4 regions of the Streptomyces sp. NA04227 genome follow, and region 1 is predicted to be linked to each of the others. Evidence: riboswitches for the same ligand, from Rfam matches in the RefSeq annotation. Region 1 holds a riboswitch; each other region holds the start of a gene.
What was found. Region 1 has a riboswitch for cobalamin ahead of HUT18_RS10505 (ABC transporter substrate-binding protein). Riboswitches for the same ligand answer to the same signal wherever they lie in the genome.
Positions count from the first base shown of each region.

Region 2: linked by a shared signal. The riboswitch ahead of HUT18_RS04755 (cobalamin biosynthesis protein) and the one ahead of HUT18_RS10505 (ABC transporter substrate-binding protein) in region 1 are both predicted to bind cobalamin.
Region 3: linked by a shared signal. The riboswitch ahead of cobN (cobaltochelatase subunit CobN) and the one ahead of HUT18_RS10505 (ABC transporter substrate-binding protein) in region 1 are both predicted to bind cobalamin.
Region 4: linked by a shared signal. The riboswitch ahead of metE (5-methyltetrahydropteroyltriglutamate--homocysteine S-methyltransferase) and the one ahead of HUT18_RS10505 (ABC transporter substrate-binding protein) in region 1 are both predicted to bind cobalamin.

Region 1 covers NZ_CP054918.1:2,492,560-2,497,301, forward strand. Annotated here, with positions in the region: gene HUT18_RS10495 (ABC transporter ATP-binding protein) at 1-173, opposite strand, end outside; gene HUT18_RS10500 (iron ABC transporter permease) at 170-1,153, opposite strand; gene HUT18_RS10505 (ABC transporter substrate-binding protein) at 1,381-2,367, opposite strand; cobalamin riboswitch at 2,403-2,522, opposite strand; gene HUT18_RS10510 (Mov34/MPN/PAD-1 family protein) at 2,561-2,983, opposite strand; gene HUT18_RS10515 (amino acid permease) at 3,068-4,534, opposite strand.
Region 2 covers NZ_CP054918.1:1,159,165-1,163,906, forward strand. Annotated here, with positions in the region: gene HUT18_RS04745 (inorganic phosphate transporter) at 1-784, shown strand, start outside; gene HUT18_RS04750 (hypothetical protein) at 795-1,016, shown strand; cobalamin riboswitch at 1,265-1,421, shown strand; gene HUT18_RS04755 (cobalamin biosynthesis protein) at 1,605-2,549, shown strand; gene HUT18_RS04760 (cobyric acid synthase) at 2,546-4,099, shown strand; gene HUT18_RS04765 (putative cobaltochelatase) at 4,212-4,742, shown strand, end outside.
Region 3 covers NZ_CP054918.1:5,747,235-5,751,976, forward strand. Annotated here, with positions in the region: gene cobN (cobaltochelatase subunit CobN) at 1-2,344, opposite strand, end outside; cobalamin riboswitch at 2,377-2,505, opposite strand; partial or broken gene HUT18_RS24530 (cobalamin biosynthesis protein CobG) at 2,852-4,180, shown strand; gene HUT18_RS24535 (precorrin-8X methylmutase) at 4,466-4,742, shown strand, end outside.
Region 4 covers NZ_CP054918.1:2,175,291-2,180,032, reverse strand. Annotated here, with positions in the region: gene metE (5-methyltetrahydropteroyltriglutamate--homocysteine S-methyltransferase) at 266-2,590, opposite strand; cobalamin riboswitch at 2,760-2,980, opposite strand; gene HUT18_RS09020 (cation-translocating P-type ATPase) at 3,080-4,742, opposite strand, start outside.

The DNA of each region.
Region 1 (4,742 bases):
CCGGTCGGGGTCAGGGTGCCGTAGACGCAGCGCAGCAAGGTGGACTTGCCGCTGCCGTTGGGGCCGACCAGGCCGACGGTCTCGCCGGGTGCGGCGTCGAGGTCGACGCCGTCGAGGAGGGTGGCGCCGTCCGTGGTGAAGCGCAGGGAACGGATGGCGAGGCGGGCGGTCACAGCAGGGTCACCTCCGGGCGACGGCGCATCAGCCACAGCAGGAAGGGGCCGCCGATGAGGGCGGTGAGCACGCCGACGGGGATGTCCTGGGGTGCGGCCACCGTGCGTGCGCCGAGGTCGGCGAGGACCAGGGCGAGCGCGCCGCCGAGCGCCGCGACGGGCAGCAGGGCGCGGTGCCCGGCGCCGACGACGAGCCGGGCGGCGTGCGGAACCATCAGGCCGATGAAGCCGACGGCGCCGCTGACCGCCACCATGACCGCGGTGAGCAGCGAGGACAGGACGAACACGGCGCCGCGGAACCGGCTGGTGTCCAGGCCGAGCACGGTGGCGTCCTCCTCGCCGAGGGCCATCAGGTCCAGGGGCCTTGCGAGCAGCAGCAGGACGAGGGTGCCGAGGACGACGACCACCGAGGGCAGCAGCAGGGTGTCCCAGCGGGCGCTGCCGAGTCCGCCGAGCGTCCAGTGCATGGCCTCCTGGAAGTGCTCGGGCCGGGCGGCGAGCACCAGGATCAGCGTGGTCAGCGCGGACAGGATGTACGAGACGGCGACCCCGGCGAGTACGAGCCGGGTCCCGGTGAGGGTGCCGCCGCGCCGCGCGAGACCGTAGACGAGGGCCAGGGCGAGCAGCGCACCGGCGAAGGCGGCGGCGGGCATGGCGACAGTGGTGGTGATGCCGCCGCCGATGCCGAGGACCATCACCAGTACGGCACCGGCGCTCGCGCCCGAGGAGATGCCGAGCAGGAACGGGTCGGCGAGCGGGTTGCGCACCAGGGCCTGGAGCACGGTGCCGACGACGGCGAGACCCGCGCCCACCACGACGGCCAGCACCGTGCGTGGCAGCCGCACCTCGCGCACGATCGTGCGCCGCGGGCTGGGTTCGGCGCCGGGGGCGAGGGCGCCCAGGACCTCGCCGGTCGGTATGTGCACGGAGCCGAGGGCGAGGGCGGCGAGGATCGCGGCGGCCAGCGCGGCGGTGAGCAGGGTGAGGACGAGGGTGTAGCGGAGGGGGCCGGGGGTGGGGCCCGCGGGTCTCCGGCGGGTGGACTTGCCGGGCGGTGGTGGACCGGGCTTGCCACCCGCCGGTGAAGTGGCTTTGCCGGGCGCCGAGTTCGCCGTGTGGTGCTCCCGGCCGGACGCTTGGTCCCATGTACCGCCCGCAAGACCCGTCACCGCATCCCCCGTACCGCGCCCCCCGTCGGACGCCACGCTCATCGCCCGTTCGCCGGGTGGAGCTGTGCGGCGAGGCGGGCGATGGCGTCGGGGGCGCGGACGCCGAGGACGGTGTCCGACAGGGGCATGACGGCGAAGCGCTTGTTCTTGATCGCCGGGACGTCCTTGAGGGCGGGGTCGTTCAGGAGGCGCTTCTTCTTCTGTTCGACGCTCACCGAGCCGTAGTCGTAGATGACGATCGTCTCGGGGCGCCGTTCCACGACCTGTTCCCAGGAGGCGTCGCCGAAGGACTTGTCGAGGTCGGCGAAGACGTTGCGGCCCCCGGCGCGGGTGATGATCTCGTTGCCGATGCCCTTGCCGCCCGCGGTGAAGGCGGTCTTGTCGCCGCTGTCGTAGACGAAGACGGAGACGGGGCGGGTGTCCTTGGTGTGTTTCGCGGCGGCGGCGACGGTGGCGCGGGCCCGCTCGGTCCAGCGCTTGGCCCGGTCCGGGACGCCGAAGGTGCGGGCGACCTCGTCGACTTCGCGGTACAGGTCGTCCAGTCCGGCCGCGCCGTTGGTGCAGTTCTCGGTGTTGAGGCGGGTGTCGATGCCGGACTTCTGCAGGTCGTCGCGGGCCCGGCCGTCCTTGGCGGCGAAGGCGCTGGCGTAGCCGCCGTAGACGAAGTCGGGGTCGGCGGCGAGGAGTTGCTCCTTGCCGGGGTACTCCTTGGCGAGTACCGGGACCTTCTTGTACGCGGCGCGGTAGGCGGGCGCGATCTTGTCGTCGAGGTAGGCGGTGCCCGCCATCGACTTCTCCAGGCCGAGGGCCAGCATGATCTCGGTGACGTGCTGGTTCATGGTGACGGCCCGCTCGGGGGGCGCCTCGAAGGTGGTGCGTACGCCGCAGTTGGTGACGGTGTACGGGAAGCCGGGCTGCCGGGCCCGGTCGTCGCCGTCCCCGGAGCCGGAGTCGGAGCAGCCGCCGAGTGCGGCGGGGAGCAGAAGGGCAGCGGTGAGCGCGAGGGCGCGCGGGCGCCGGGCCATGGGGGCCTCCTCCAGGGGATCCGCGTCCCCTGCGTAAGTGGAAGAAGGCGGCAGGTCAGTTCCTGGCTTCCCCGCGGGGCGGGGTCACAGTGGCGGGACCGTGCCGGACTCGCACCGGCTTCCTGGGCCTGCCGCCCTGGGTCGCTGCTCAGTATGCCCGCCACCCCTCGGCGTGCCCCCGGCGCTCCCCTCTTCAGTACGCGGTGACGACCTTCACCTCTTCCTCGGTGATCTCGCCCTCGACGATCCGGAAGGAGCGGAACTGGAAGTCGCCGAGGCCGTCGGTGTCGGCGGTGGAGACCAGGACGTAGTGGGCGCCGGGCTCGTTCGCGTACGAGATGTCGGTACGGGAGGGGTAGGCCTCGGTCGAGGTGTGCGAGTGGTAGATGATCACGGGCTCTTCGTCCCGGTCGTCCATCTCGCGGTAGAGCTTGAGCAGGTCGCCGGAGTCGAACTCGTAGAAGGTGGGCGAGCGGGCGGCGTTGAGCATGGGTACGAAGCGCTCGGGGCGGCCGGTGCCCTCCGGTCCGGCGACGACGCCGCAGGCCTCGTCGGGGTGGTCCTTGCGGGCGTGTTCCACGATCTGGTCGTACAGGGCCTGGGTGAGGGTCAGCATGCCGCCCAGAATATGCGGGTGGGCCACCCCGTATCGATGGTCGATACGGGGTGGCCCACATGCTGGAACGGGTGAGGCGGAACCTCAGTCGCGGGAGCCGGCCTCGGCCTTCTGGGCGGTCCGCTGGAAGGCGGTGCCCTGCGGGTTGCGGGAGCGCAGGACCAGGTACGACAGGAGCATGATCGCGCCCCAGATCGGCGCGCAGTACAGCGAGATGCGCGAGTCCTTGTCGATGCCCATCATCACGATGACCATCGCGATGAAGGCCAGCGCGAACCAGCTGGTCCACGGGGCGCCCGGCGCCCGGAACTCGGAGGCGGGCAGTTCGCCGCGGTCGGCCTTGGCGCGGTAGCGGAGCTGGCAGATCAGGATCATGATCCAGGCCCACATACCGGAGATGGTGGCGAAGGAGACGACGTAGTCGAAGGCCTTGCCGGGCCACTGGTAGTTGATCCAGACGCCGACCATCATCAGGGCCGCCGAGAAGGTGGTGCCGATCAGCGGGGTGCCGGCCTTGGTCAGGCGCGTGAACAGCTTCGGGCCCTGGCCGTTGAGCGCGAGGCCGCGCAGCATCCGGCCGGTGGAGTACATACCGGAGTTGCAGGAGGAGAGCGCGGCCGTGAGGACCACGAAGTTCACGATGCCCGCGCCCGCGGCGAGGCCCATCTTGTCGAAGGCGGCCACGAACGGTGAGACGCCCGGCTGGAAGTGGGTCCACGGCACGACCGAGAGGATCATGATCAGGGCGCCGAGGTAGAAGACGGCGATGCGCCACGGCACGGTGTTGATCGCCTTGGGCAGGGTCTTCTTCGGGTCCTTGGACTCGCCCGCGGTGACGCCGACCAGTTCGACGGCGAGGAAGGCGAACATCACGATCTGCAGGGTCATCAGGGTGCCGCCGAGGCCCTTGGGGAAGAACCCGCCCTCGGACCACAGCAGGCTCATGCTCGCGCTGTCCCCGGCGTCGGAGAAGCCGATGGTGAGGATGCCGGCGCAGATGAGGATCATGCCGATGATCGCGGTGACCTTGACCATCGAGAACCAGAACTCCAGCTCACCGAAGAGCTTCACGGAGATGAGGTTGGCGCCGTAGAGGATGAGGGTGAAGATCAGTGCCGAGACCCATTGCGGGATGTCGAACCAGTACGTCATGTACTCGGCCGCCGCGGTGACCTCGGTGATACCGGTGACGACCCAGAAGAGCCAGTACGTCCAGCCGGTGACATAGCCCGCGAAGGGGCCGACGAATTCACGCGCGTAGTCCGCGAAGGAGCCGGACACCGGGCGGTACATGAGGAGTTCGCCCAGGGCGCGCATGATGAAGAAGATCACCAGGCCCGCGATGGCGTACGCGAGGATCAGGCTGGGGCCGGCCTTCGAGATGGCCTTGCCCGCGCCGAGGAACAGGCCGGTGCCGATGGCACCGCCGATCGCGATCATCTGGATCTGCCGGGCTCCGAGCCCGCGCTGGTAGCCCTCGCCGTCCGGGGCGTGGGGTGCTCCGGCGGCTGCCGTGCCGTCGTGCTGTTTGTCGACCCGCGCTGAGGTCATCGTTTCGAGCGCCTTTCTCCATTGCCCGATCCGCGCCGAGTCAAGGCCACGGAATCGGATCCCGATCCCCCCGGATACTGATGGAGTGCCACCGGCGGTCGGCCGGTCGGAGTGCCGGCGGCGGAACAGGGGTGGCGTCCCGTCGGCGGTCGTGAAGATGTATCACGAGTGTTGCGGGCGCTTGAAGAGCCGCATGTGGCGCGCGTCA
Region 2 (4,742 bases), 1.3 Mb from region 1:
AATCGCCGCGGCGCTCGCGACCCGGCTCACCTACCGGCTCGGCTCCAGGACCGACGAGAAGGCGACCGCGAAGGGCTACCGCGCCGGGCAGATCGCCTCGGCCGGACTCGTCTCGCTCGCCCACGGCACCAACGACGCGCAGAAGACGATGGGCATCATCACGCTCGCGCTCGTCACCGGCGGCGTGCTGTCCCCCGGCTCCAACCCGCCGGTCTGGGTGATCACCTCCGCGGGTATCGCCATCGCGCTCGGCACCTACCTCGGCGGCTGGCGCATCATCCGCACCATGGGCAAGGGCCTGACCGACCTCGCTCCGCCGCAGGGCTTCGCCGCCCAGACCAGCGCCGCGACGGTCATCCTCGCCTCCTCGCACCTGGGCTTCTCGCTGTCCACCACGCAGTCCTGCTCCGGCGCCGTGATGGGCGCGGGCCTGGGCCGCAAGGGCGGCGTGGTCCGCTGGTCGACCGCGACCCGGATGTTCATCGCCTGGGGTCTGACCCTCCCGGCCGCAGGTCTCGTCGCCGCCGGTGCACAGCTGCTGACCGAGCAGGGCGACTGGGGCACCGTGCTGACCGGCGTCCTCCTGGTCGCGGGCTCCGCCGCCATCTGGCTGCTGTCCCGCCGCCGCCCGGTCGACCACCACAACGTCAACGACGTCGACGGCGCCGAGGAGCCCGCCGGAGTCGTGACCACCGCGGTCGCCGCCGTCGCGCCGCCGCCCACCGGTACCGCCGGTACCGCCAACTCCACGAGCCCGGCGCAGGCCGAGCCCGCCCGCGCCTGAGGAGCCCCGTATGGACATCGACTGGGCCGCTCTCGGTTCCGTCTTCGGAGTCAGCCTGGTGGTGACCGTCGCCCTGGTCGGCGTGTTCACCCTCGGCATCGTCTCGCTGGCCCGGCGCGAAGCCGCCGTGGCGCAGAGCGAGTCCGCCGCGCTCGCCACCACCGGAGCCTGTGTCTGCTTCGCGCTCTGCGTGGGGGCCGTCGGCTACGGAATCCAGCTCATCGTCGCCTGACCCGCCCGCCGGTACGCCCGCGTGGGCGGACCGTCGAACGACCGGTACGCCGGTGCGCCGCGGAACCTCGAACGGGTCCCGCGGCGCACCGGCGTATCCGTGTGCAATGCCCCCACTTCAACGCGCCCCGCAGGGCGACGCGCACGCCCCTCGGCACGGCGCGCGGAGGCGGACTGTGGGGATCGGCACACTCTCCCCGCCCAGGTCAGCGGCCAGTTGACGGGTGTGGCGGCGCGTGGTGGACTGCCGGAGCCGAAATGTACGGCGGAAGAGAGGAAGCCGGTGCGAATCCGGCGCGGTCCCGCCACTGTCACCGGGGAGCGGTCCCCACACCGGAAGTCACGCCCCCCCGCAGGGGGTTGGAAGGCCGGGGACACCGCGGATCCGGGAGCCAGGAGACTCTCCCCGTCGTCCCGTCGAACCAGGGCGCGGACCCTGAGTGAGGACATGTGACGATGCCGGGCTGCCCGCCTGTCGAACCCTGCCATGCCGAGGACCGAGCGCCCGCGCACACGCGCCGCTCGGTGCCCCGCGCTCCCGGCAGCACCCCCACGCACCGTTCCGCGGGCGGATCGGCGGTCTGAACTCATGGGTGCCGAGCGAGACTTCGCTTGCGGCGCCGCCGCCGGACTCCTCGGCGACCTGATGTTCGGCGATCCTCGCCGAGGCCATCCGGTCGCCGTGTTCGGGCGTGCGGCGACCGCCGTGGAACGCGGGTTGTGGCGCGATCACCGGGGCTGGGGCGCGCTCTACACCGCCCTGTGCGTCTCGGGCGCCGTGGGCGCCGGAGCGCTCGCCGCGCGCGCGGTGCGCAACTTCCCCGTGGGCGCCGTGGCGTTGACGGCCACCGCCACCTGGGCCGTGGTCGGCGGCACCTCGCTGGCCCGTGAGGCGCAGGCGATCGGCGACGCCCTGGAGTCGGGCGACGTGAGCGCCGCCCGCGCCCGGCTGCCCCATCTGTGCGGGCGCGATCCACAGGCACTCGACGAGGCGGGCCTGGCCCGCGCCGTCGTGGAATCGGTGGCCGAGAACACCTCGGACGCGGTGGTGGGCGCCCTGGTCTGGGGCGCCCTGGCCGGGGTCCCCGGACTGCTCGGCTTCCGCGCGGTGAACACGCTGGACGCGATGGTCGGTCACAAGTCCCCCCGGCACCTGCGGTTCGGCTGGGCCTCCGCCCGCCTCGACGACCTCGCCGGAGCGCCCGGTGCGCGGCTCACCGCCGTACTCGCCGTGTGCGCCGGAGACGATCCGCGCGCGGCACTGCGGGCCTGGCGCGAGGACGCCCAGCGGCATCCGAGCCCCAACGCGGGCCCCGTGGAAGCCTCGTTCGCGGGCGCGCTCGGCGTCCGTCTCGGCGGCACGCTGTCCTACGCGGGCCGGGTCGAGCACCGGCCGGTACTCAACGGCGAGGGCCGGGACGTACGACCGGCCGACATCGCGCGGGCGGTACGGCTCTCGCGCCGTGTGACGGCGCTGGCGTTCGGAGTGTGCGCGGTGGCCGGACTGCTGCGCCGCCGGAAGGGTGTGCGATGACGACGGCCGGACGCGGCGGACTGCTGGTCGCGGGGACGACCTCGGACGCCGGCAAGAGTGTGGTGACGGCGGGCATCTGCCGCTGGCTGGTGCGCCGCGGGGTGAAGGTGGCGCCGTTCAAGGGCCAGAACATGTCGCTCAACTCCTTTGTGACCAGGGAGGGTGCGGAGATCGGCCGGGCGCAGGCGATGCAGGCCCAGGCCTGCCGTATCGAGCCGAGCGCGCTGATGAATCCGGTCCTGCTCAAGCCGGGCGGCGACCGCACCAGCCAGGTCGTCCTGATGGGCAGGCCGGTCGGCGAGCTGAGCGCGCGCGGCTTCTTCGGCACCGAGGACGCACGGCTCGGCTCGGGCCTGCACGGCGGCGGACGCGAGGCGCTCCTGGAGACCGTCGTGGGCTGCCTGGAAGAGCTGCGGGCCACGCACGACGCGGTGATCTGCGAGGGCGCGGGCAGCCCCGCGGAGATCAACCTGCGCCGTACCGACATCGTCAACATGGGCATCGCACGCGCCGCCCGGCTGCCGGTCCTGGTGGTCGGCGACATCGACCGGGGCGGGGTGTTCGCCTCCTTCTTCGGTACGACGGCGCTGCTCGCGCCCGAGGACCAGGCCCTGCTCGCCGGGTACCTGGTCAACAAGTTCCGCGGCGACGTCTCGCTGCTCACGCCGGGCCTGGACATGCTGCGCGGGCTCACCGGCCGCGCCACCTACGGCGTACTGCCCTTCCAGCACGGGCTGGGCATCGACGAGGAGGACGGCCTCAACGTCTCGATGCGCGGGGCGGTGCGCGAGTCCTCGGTGGCCGAGCCGTACGGCGAGGACGTGCTGCGGGTCGCCGTCTGCGCCGTACCGCTGATGTCGAACTTCACCGATGTGGACGCGCTGGCCGCCGAACCGGGCGTCGTGGTGCGGTTCGTGGACCGTCCCGCGGACCTCGCCGACGCCGATCTGGTCATCGTGCCCGGCACCCGCGGCACCGTGGGCGCGCTGCGCTGGCTGCGCGAGCGCGGGCTCGCCGACGCGCTGGCGCGCCGCGCGGCCGAGGACCGTCCGGTGCTCGGCATCTGCGGCGGCTTCCAGTTGCTCGGCGAGCACATCGAGGACGAGGTGGAGTCCCGGGCGGGCTCCGTCGAGGGACTCGGACTGCTGCCGGTGCGGGTGCGGTTCGCGCGCGAGAAGACCCTGGCCCGGCCGAGCGGCAAGGCGCTGGGCCAGCCGGTCGAGGGCTACGAGATCCACCACGGCGTCGCCGAGGTGAACGGCGGCGAGCCCTTCCTGGACGGCTGTCGCTCGGGCGCCGTCTGGGGCACGCACTGGCACGGCTCGCTGGAGACCGACGGCTTCAGGCGCGCCTTCCTGCGGGTGGTCGCCGCCGCCGCGGGCCGCCGCTTCGTGCCCGCGCCGGACACCTCGTTCGCCGCGCTGCGCGAGCAACAGCTCGACCGGCTCGGCGACTTGATCGAGGAGCACGCCGACACCGACGCCCTGTGGCGCCTGATCGAGTCCGGCCCACCGCCCGGCCTGCCCTTCGTGCCACCGGGGGCGCCATGACCACCGGCGAGGAGCGGGCCCGCACCCCGGGCCCCGCACGCCGTCCGCGGACGATCCCTGGCACATCCCCAGCCCAACCCCGTATCCCCGAAGGCCATCTGGAGGGCGAGCAGTGAGCAGCACCCCCTATCCGTTCACCGCACTGGTGGGCCAGGACGACCTGCGGCTCGCGCTGCTGCTGAACGCCGTGTCCCCGGCGGTCGGCGGCGTGCTGGTACGCGGCGAGAAGGGCACCGCCAAGTCCACCGCGGTACGGGCCCTTTCGGCACTGATGCCACAGGTGACGACCGTGGCCGGGTGCCGTTTCTCCTGCGACCCGGCGACGCCGGACGCGCGCTGCCCCGACGGGCCGCACGAGAGCGGCGGCGGTGTCGCGCGCCCCGCGCGGATGGTCGAACTGCCGGTCGGCGCCTCGGAGGACCGGCTGGTGGGCGCCCTGGACATCGAACGGGCCCTGGCCGAGGGCGTGAAGGCCTTCGAGCCCGGACTGCTCGCCGACGCGCACCGCGGCATCCTCTACGTGGACGAGGTCAACCTCCTGCACGACCACCTGGTGGACCTGCTGCTCGACGCGGCGGCGATGGGTGCCTCGTACGTGGAACGCGAGGGCGTGTCCGTACGGCATGCGGCGCGCTTTCTGCTC
Region 3 (4,742 bases), 3.3 Mb from region 1:
GCGGGACGACCTCGCGAGCGGCGAACTCCAGAATGGCGGCGACCTGTTCGCCCTGTCCGGAGGAGACCCGCGTGACGGCGGCGGGGTCCCAGTCGGCGTCGTCCATGGCCTGGACCAGGGCGCGCGCCTTGGCCTCGGCCTCGTCGGCGGTGGTGCGGGTGGCGGCGGATTCGTCCAGGCCGAGCGCCTCGCGCAGTCCGGGCAGGGCGGTGGTGCCGCCCCAGATCTGGCGGGCGCGCAGTACGGCGAGGACCAGGTTGACGCGGTCGGCGCCCGCGGGCGGGGCGCCGAGGACGTGGAGTCCGTCGCGGATCTGGGCGTCCTTGACCTCGCACAGCCAGCCGTCGACGTGCAGCAGGAAGTCGTCGAAGCCGTCGTCGTCGGGACGGTCCGCGAGGCCCAGGTCGTGGTCGAGCTTCGCGGCCTGGATGAGGGTCCAGATCTGGGCGCGGATGGCGGGCAGCTTGGCCGGGTCCATCGAGCTGATCTGGGCGTACTCGTCGAGGAGTTGCTCCAGGCGTGCGATGTCTCCGTAGGAGTCGGCGCGGGCCATCGGCGGGACCAGGTGGTCGATGAGGGTGGCGTGCACGCGGCGCTTGGCCTGGGTGCCCTCGCCCGGGTCGTTGACCAGGAACGGGTAGATCAGGGGCAGGTCGCCGAGTGCGGCGTCGGGGGCGCAGGCCGAGGACAGGCCCGCGTTCTTGCCGGGCAGCCACTCCAGGTTGCCGTGCTTGCCGAGGTGGATCATCGCGTGCGCGCCGAAGCCGCCCGCCTCGGGGTCGCTGGCCATCCAGCGGTAGGCGGCCAAGTAGTGGTGGCTGGGCGGCAGATCGGGGTCGTGGTAGATCGCGATCGGGTTCTCGCCGAAGCCGCGCGGGGGCTGGATGACGATCAGCAGATTGCCGCGGCGCAGCGCGGCGAGCACGATGTCGCCCTCCGGGTTGCGGCTGCGGTCGACGAACATCTCGCCGGGCGGCGGGCCCCAGTGCTGCTCGACCGCGGTACGCAGTTCCTCGGGCAGCGTCGCGTACCAGCGCTTGTAGTCGGCCGCCGGGATCCGGACGGGGTTACGGGCCAGCTGCTCCTCGGTGAGCCAGTCCTGGTCGTGGCCGCCCGCCTCGATGAGCGCGCGGATCAGCTCGTCGCCGTCGCCGGAGACCAGGCCGGGGATCTCCTCCTCGGGACCGAAGTCGTAGCCCTCGGCGCGCAGGCGGCGCAGCAGGGCCACGGCACTGGCGGGGGTGTCCAGACCGACCGCGTTGCCGATACGGGAGTGCTTGGTCGGGTACGCCGAGAGCACCAGGGCGAGACGCTTCTCGGCGGCGGGGACGTACCGAAGTCGCGCGTGGCGTACGGCGATTCCGGCGACGCGGGCCGCGCGCTCGGCGTCGGGTACGTACGCCGGGAGGCCGTCCTCGTCGATCTCCTTGAAGGAGAACGGGACGGTGATCAGGCGGCCGTCGAACTCGGGCACCGCGATCTGGCTGGCCGCGTCCAGCGGCGAGACGCCCTCGTCGTTCTCCTCCCAGTCGCCGCGCGAGCCGGTCAGGCACAGGGCCTGGAGGATCGGGACGTCCAGGGCGGTGAGCGCGCCCGCGTCCCAGGACTCGTCGTCGCCGCCCGCGGAGGCGGCCGCCGGCTTGGTGCCGCCCGCGGCGAGGACGGTGGTGACGATGGCGTCGGCCGCGCCGAGGGCCTCGATCAGCTCGGCCTCGGGGGCGCGCAGCGAGGCCACGTACAGCGGCAGCGCCCGGGCGCCCGCGTCCTCGACGGCGGCGCACAGCGCCTCCACGAAGGCGGTGTTGCCGCTCATGTGGTGGGCGCGGTAGTAGAGCACCGCGACGGTGGGCACGTCGTGGTCGGTGGGGGCGGTGATGCGGGCCGTGCGCTCCAGCGGCCCCCAGGTGGGCGCGGGCGCGGGCGCGTCGAAGCCGTGGCCGGTGAGCAGCACGGTGTCGGAGAGGAAGCGGGCGAGCTGCTCCAGGTTGGCCGGGCCGCCGTGCGCGAGGTAGGCGTGCGCCTCGGCGGCGATGCCGACCGGCACCGTGGAGGCGGCCATCAGCTGGGCGTCGGGGGCCTGTTCACCGGTGAGGACGATCACCGGGCGGCCGTCGGCGAGCAGCAGGTCGAGGCCTTCCTGCCAGGCGCGGATGCCTCCGAGGAGGCGTACGACGACGAGGTCCGCGCCGTCCAGGAGCGCGGGCAGTTCGTCGAGGGCGAGCCGGGAAGGGTTGGCGAAGCGGTAGGCCACCGGGCCGTTCGCCGCGCGGGCACTGAGCAGATCGGTGTCGGAGGTCGACAGGAGCAGGATCTCGCGGGGCTGAGCCTCGGGCGCGTGCGGCATGGGGGCGTTGGCCTTCCTCGGGGTGTCCACGCCCCGGGCAGTTGTCGGACGGCTGAGAGTTCCTGACTCACCCGGGGACCGGGCTCACAGTGGCGGGACCGTGCCGGATTCGCACCGGCTTCCTCACAGGACGGGGCCTGGCCGTCGACGGACCAGTTGGCCCGCCGCAGGAATAGTAAGTGCAGGAGGGGGTGCTTGTCGGCGGGGCGTTCGTCACCTTTGGTGCTGACGGAGGTGCTTGCGGAGGGGCTTTCGGGCGGGCTTGCGCGCAGGCTTGTGGAACGGGCGGGTCCGCCGGGGTCGTGCGCCGTTGGCGCCGGTGCGTGCGCGGGCATGGGGGCGGGGGCGTGCGCGGGCAGGGGATGGGGTGCGTGCGCGGGCACGGGATGGGGTGCGTGCGCGGCGCGGGCGCGGCGGCCGTGACGGTGCCGGAGACAGTGACAGCCGGTGGCGGGAACGGGGCGCAGATCACTGTTCGCGCCGGTGGCGGGGCCGCAGGCCGTGGGTATGCTCGCCGCCATGCCGCCCCACTCGACTCCCTCCGAGGTCGCGGGCCGGGCTCCCTCCCGCGAACGGGGCGACGCCTGCCCCGGCGCACTTCGACTGCACCGCGCCGACGACGGCTTTCTGGCCCGACTCCGGCTGCCCGGGGGCCTGTTGACGTCCCGTCAGGCCGAGACCCTCGCCGACGCGGCGGAGCGGCTCGCCGACGGGCGGCTGAGCATCACCTCGCGCGGCAACGTCGAACTGCGCGGCCTCGGCGAGACCTGCGGCGGCGAACTCGCCGCACTGCTGCACGAGGCGGACCTGCTCCCCTCCGAGCGGCACGAACGCGTACGCAACATCGTGGCCTCACCGGCCGCCGGACTCGACCAAACCGGCTTCGCCCACGTCCAGTTGTGGGCCCGTGAGCTGGACGGCCTGCTGTGCGCCGAGCAGTGGACGACCGCCCTCTCGGGCCGCTTCCTGTTCGCCCTGGACGACGGCCGGGGCGATGTCGCGACCCTCGGCGGCGATGTGACCTTGCTCGCAGCTCCGGCGGGCGAGGCGGTCGTACGTCTCGGCCGCTCGGTGCGCCGGATCGCCGCGGCACACGCACCACGCGCCGCCCTCGCCGCCGCCCGCGCCTTCCTCACCACCGCCGAGAAGGCGGGCAACGGCGCTTGGCGGGTACGGGACTTGCCGGAGGGCCCCGAGGCCGACCGGGAACTCGACCGCCAACTCACTAGATTCCTTGGCGAATCGGGCATTACGGAGAGCGTGGGGAGCACGGAAGGTACGGATAGCACGGAGAGTGCGGAGAATGCTGCGGGGCGCCTTTCGGGGAGGATGGATCGGGCCTCGGGCGCTCCGGCGCAGGCTGCTCGACATCCGGATCTGGAAGTCCGACCCGGCCACGACCCGCGCCCCTCCCCCGGCCTTCTCCGCGCCCCCGACGGCACCCGGACCGTGGTGGTCACGGCGAAGCTCGGCCGCCTCGACGTCGCGCAGTGGCGTGCGCTGCTGCCCGCCCCGGCCGACGAGATCCGGCTCACCCCGTGGCGCGGCCTGCTGCTACCCGGCTTCACCAGCCGCGCCGCCGCCGAGGAACGCCTCGACGCCCTGGACCGCGCGGGACTGGTCACCTCGGCCGCCTCCCCCTGGCTGCCGGTCGGCGCCTGCACCGGCCGCCCGGGCTGCGCGAAGTCCCGCGCCGACGTACGCGCCGAGGCCCTGCCCGCCCCCGGCCCGGGCCTGCCGGTGTACTGGTCCGGCTGCGAACGCCGCTGCGGCCACCCACAGGGCGACTGGGTCGACGTACTCGCGGAGGGCGACGGCCGGTACACGGTGACCGTACGGCGTGCCGGAGCCTCAACTGCCCTGGAGACACAGGGGAGTTCGCAGCAGGCGTCAGCGAGCACGCCCGCGCGGTTCGGGGCTCCGGCGTACGAGGCTCCCGGGGCGGTCGGTGGGACCGCGAACGGCACGAAACCGGAGGACCGTCCACGAGACGACGGCGCACGTGACAACGGCGTACTAGATGTCGACGTACGAGACGACGACCTACGGAAAGCAGTGGCCGCCGCCCGTCATGGCGGTGGAGCAGGGATCACGCCCCGTACGGGGCATCGGGATGAGCGAATGAGCGAGAGCACAGTGTTCGACTACGAGAAGGACGGCGCGGAGATCTACCGCCAGTCCTTTGCCACCATCCGGGCCGAGGCCGACCTCGCCGCACTGCCTGCCGATGTGAGCCAGGTCGCCGTACGGATGATCCACGCCTGCGGCATGACCGACCTCGTGGCCGATCTCGGCTTCTCCCCGCAGGTGGTGGCCCGCGCCCGTGAGGCGCTGCGCGCGGGCGCGCCCATCCTGTGCGACGCACAGATGGTCGCCTCCGGCGTGACCCGCAAGCGCC
Region 4 (4,742 bases), 320 kb from region 1:
CTCCGCATCCTCCGCGGCCCGGGAACCTCGGCGACCCCGGGGACCCTGCACGTCGAAAGCCGCGGGAATCCTCGTCCTCGACGCTACACGGCGACCGGGTGGACCGAGCGGTGAACGCGGCCGTGGCGCTGCGGAGTTCAGCGTGCGCGGGGAGCTCTTGGCGGGGCGGGGCGGGGCCTGGCGGGAGCGGGCCGTAGTCCCGCCGCGCGGCCCGGCGGCGACGGCCTGTGCAGGAGGTGAGCCCACCCCCTGCACAGGCCGGACGTCAGCCCCCGGCCGTGCGCAGGGCTTCGCGCAGAGTCCGGGCCGCGGCGGTGAGTTCGTGCAGGGCGGCACGGGTCTCGGGCCAGCCGCGGGTCTTCAGGCCGCAGTCCGGATTGACCCACAGGCGCTCGGCCGGGATCGCCTCAAGTCCCTTGCGCAGCAGGGCCGTTACTTCCTCCTCGTCGGGCACGCGCGGGGAGTGGATGTCGTAGACGCCGGGGCCGACCTCGCGCGGGTAGTCCGCCTTGGCGAGTTCGCGGGCGACCTGCATGTGGGAGCGGGCGGCCTCCAGGCTGATGACGTCCGCGTCCAGCGCGTCGATGGCGGCGAGGATGTCGCCGAACTCCGCGTAGCACATATGGGTGTGGATCTGGGTGTCCGGCCGTACGCCGCCGGTGGTCAGCCGGAAGGCCTCGGTGGCCCAGGCGAGGTACTCCGGGTGCCGGGCGGCGCGCAGCGGCAGTGTCTCGCGCAGCGCGGGCTCGTCCACCTGGATCACCGAAGTGCCCGCAATTTCAAGGTCGTTGACCTCGTCGCGCAGGGCGAGCGCGACCTGCCGCGCGGTCTCACCGAGGGGCTGGTCGTCACGGACGAAGGACCAGGCGAGCATGGTGACCGGCCCGGTCAGCATGCCCTTGACCGGACGGGCGGTGAGCGACTGGGCGTACTCGGCCCAGCGCACCGTCATGGGCTCGGGGCGGGAGATGTCGCCCGCCAGGACGGGCGGGCGGACGTAGCGGGTGCCGTAGGACTGGACCCAGCCGTGCCGGGTGGCGAGGTAGCCGGTGAGCCGCTCGGCGAAGTACTGCACCATGTCGTTGCGTTCGGGCTCGCCGTGCACCAGGACGTCCAGGCCCGCCTTCTCCTGGAAGGCCACGACCTCGCGGATCTCGGCGGCGATGCGCTCCTCGTACGCCGCCGTGTCGATCCGGCCCGTACGCAAGTCCGCCCGCGCGGTGCGCAGTTCACCGGTCTGCGGGAAGGAACCGATGGTCGTGGTCGGCAGCAGGGGCAGGCCGAGACGTTCGCGCTGGGCCGCGGCCCGCCGGGCGTACGGCTGGGAGCGGCGGGCGTCGGCGTCGGTGACCGCGGCGGCCCGGGCGCGTACGGCGGGGTCGTGGGTGACCGGGGACTGCGCCCGGGAGGCGAGGGCGGCGCGGTTGGCGGAGAGTTCCGCGGTGAGCGAGCCGGTGCCATGGGTGAGGCCATTGGCCAGGGCGACGACCTCGGCGCTCTTCTGGCGGGCGAAGGCCAGCCAGCGCAGGATCTGCGGATCGATGTCGCGTTCGACGGCCGCGTCGAGCGGGACGTGCAGCAGCGAGCAGGAGGCGGCGACATCCACATGGTCGGCCAGACCGAGCAAAGTGCCCAGTGTGGCAAGGGACTTGGACAGGTCGTTGATCCAGATGTTGCGGCCGTTCACGACACCGGCGACCAGCCGCTTGCCGGGCAGCCCGCCCACCGCGGCGAGGTCGTCGAGGTTGGCGGCGGCGGCCTCGGTGAAGTCCAGGGCGAGACCGTCGACCGGTGCCTTCGCCAGCACCGGCAGGGCCGCGCCCAGGCGGTCGAAGTAGGAGGCGACGAGCAGCTGGGGACGGTCGGTGAGGGTGCCCAGTTCACGGTAGGCGCGCCCGGCGGCGTTCAGTTCGGCCGGGCTCCGGTCCTGCGCCAGGGCGGGCTCGTCCAGTTGCACCCACCGCGCACCGGCCGCGCGCAGGTCGGCCAGGACCTCGGCGTACACGGGCAGCAGGCGGTCCAGGAGCGTGAGCGGGTCGAAGTCCTCGGCCACGCCGGGTGCGGGCTTGGCGAGCAGCAGATAGGTGACCGGGCCGACCAGGACCGGGCGGGCGGTGTGGCCCAGTTCCAGGGCCTCGGTCAGCTCCGCCACCTGCTTGCGGGAGTCGGTGCGAAAGCGGGTGTCCGGGCCCAGCTCCGGGACCAGATAGTGGTAGTTGGTGTCGAACCACTTGGTCATCTCCAGCGGTGCGACCCGCTGGGTGCCTCGCGCCATGGCGAAGTACCCGTCCAGTGCGTCCGCGTCGAGGGCCTCACGGTGCCGCTCGGGGATCGCGCCCACCATGACGGTGGTGTCCAGGACATGGTCGTAGTACGAGAAGTCGCCGGTCGGTACCTCGTCGATACCGGCCTCGGTCAGTTGCCGCCAGTTGGTGCGGCGCAGCTCGGCCGCGGTCGCCCGGAGGGCGTCGGCGCCGACGCGGCCCTTCCAGTAGCCCTCGATGGCCTTCTTCAGGTCCCGGTTGCCACCCTGGCGGGGGTAGCCGTACACGGTGGCGCGTGCCGCCGCGGCTGCGGACTTGGCTGTCACGGAGATCTCCTTCGCGAGACGAATCCCTGAGATCCCGGAGAACGGGACGAGAGCGCGAAGGGAGCAACAGACCGGACGGCCGGGACCCGCGCGGCGATAGCACGGTCGCTGTGTCCGATGTGTGCGCCGACCCGCCCTCGAGGTCACCGGGATGTCCGCGCACGGAAGGTTCCGCACGCGGGCAGTTGGCAGGTCTTCGGACTCACGGGCACGTCTCGCGGACACGAGACACCTACTGGCCGTCGCTTCCCAGGCCCTCCATGGACCCAGTGCGTATGACGGCGGTCGTTCCTGTTCACCGCTGCGGGGCAGTCCCGGATTCCCACCGGGTTCCCTCTTGCGACGCATCCCGTCTGGCGGACGGGGCGAACCTACTGCACCGGTCAGCCTAGAGGGGGTCCGGGCGCGGCGCAGGGGCGGGGCACCCAGCAGGGGCCGGTGACCTGCTCCGTAGCAGGTCACCGGCCCCGTGCGGAGGCGGGCAGCGGCTCAGCGCACCGGCTGGAAGCCCCGCAGGCGCAGGCTGTTGCCGACGACGAAGACGGAGGAGAAGGCCATCGCGGCCCCGGCGAGCATGGGGTTGAGGAGTCCGGCGGCGGCGAGCGGAAGCGCCGCGACGTTGTAGGCGAAGGCCCAGAAGAGGTTGCTCTGGATGGTGCCGAGGGTGCGCCGGGCGAGCCGGATGGCGTCGGCGGCGGCGCGCAGGTCGCCCCGTACCAGGGTGAGGTCGCCCGCCTCGATGGCCGCGTCGGTGCCGGTGCCCATGGCCAGGCCGAGGTCGGCCTGGGCGAGCGCGGCGGCGTCGTTGACCCCGTCGCCGACCATGGCGACGCTGCGGCCTTCGGCCTGGAGCCGCTTGACCACGTCGACCTTGTCCTGCGGCAGCACCTCGGCGATGACCTCCTCGATGCCGACCTCGGCGGCGACCGACTCGGCGACCGCCCGGTTGTCGCCGGTGAGCAGGATCGGGGTCAGCCCGAGGGCACGCAGGCGCCGGATGGCCTCGGGGCTCGACTCCTTGACGGCGTCGGCGACTTCGAGCACGGCACGGGCCTCGCCGTCCCAGGCGACCGCGATCGCGGAACGGCCCGCCTTTTCGGCACGCCGCTTCAACTCATTTAGTTCGGCGGGCAGTTCCATCGCCCACTCCACCAACAGGCCTTCGCGGCCCACGAGTACGGCGTGCCCGTCGACGATTCCCTGGACCCCGAGGCCGGGAATGTTGGCGAAGTCCTCGGGGGTGGGCAGGGTGCCGAGTGCCTCGGTGGCCGCCTGGGCGACCGCCCGGGCGATGGGGTGCTCCGAGGAGTGCTCCAACGCGCCCGCCAGCCGCAGGACTTCGTTCTCCGTGACGCCGCCCGCGGTGTGCACGGCGAGGAGGGTCATCCGGCCGGTGGTGACGGTGCCGGTCTTGTCCAGGACGACGGTGTCGACCCGGCGGGTGCTCTCCAGGACCTCGGGACCCTTGATGAGTATGCCGAGTTGGGCGCCGCGACCGGTGCCGACCATCAGCGCGGTCGGAGTGGCCAGGCCCAGGGCGCAGGGGCAGGCGATGATCAGTACCGCCACGGCGGCGGTGAACGCGGCGGTCAGTCCCGAGCCGTTGCCCAGCCAGAAGCCGAGGGTGCCGAGCGCCAGGGCGATCACGACGGGCACGAAGACCCCCGAGATACGGTCGGCCAGACGCTGCGCGGCGGCCTTGCCGTTCTGCGCGTCCTCCACCATCCGTGCCATCCGGGCGAGTTGGGTGTCCGCGCCGATCCGGGTGGCTTCGACGACCAGGCGCCCGCCCGCGTTGAGGGTGGCGCCGGTGACCGGGTCGCCGACGGCCACCTCGACGGGTACCGACTCACCGGTGAGCATCGAGGCGTCGACCGCCGAGGCGCCCTCGACCACGGTGCCGTCGGTGGCGATCTTCTCGCCGGGGCGGACCACGAAGCGGTCCCCGACGCGGAGTTCGGCAACCGGCACAGTCTCCTCGAGGCCGTCGCGCAGTACGGCGACCTCCTTGGCGCCGAGTTCCAGGAGCGCCTTCAGCGCGGCTCCCGCCTTGCGCTTGGAGCGTGCCTCGAAGTAGCGACCGGCCAGGATGAAGGCGGTCACGCCCGCCGCGGCCTCCAGATAGATGTTCCCGGCGCCGTCGGTACGGGAG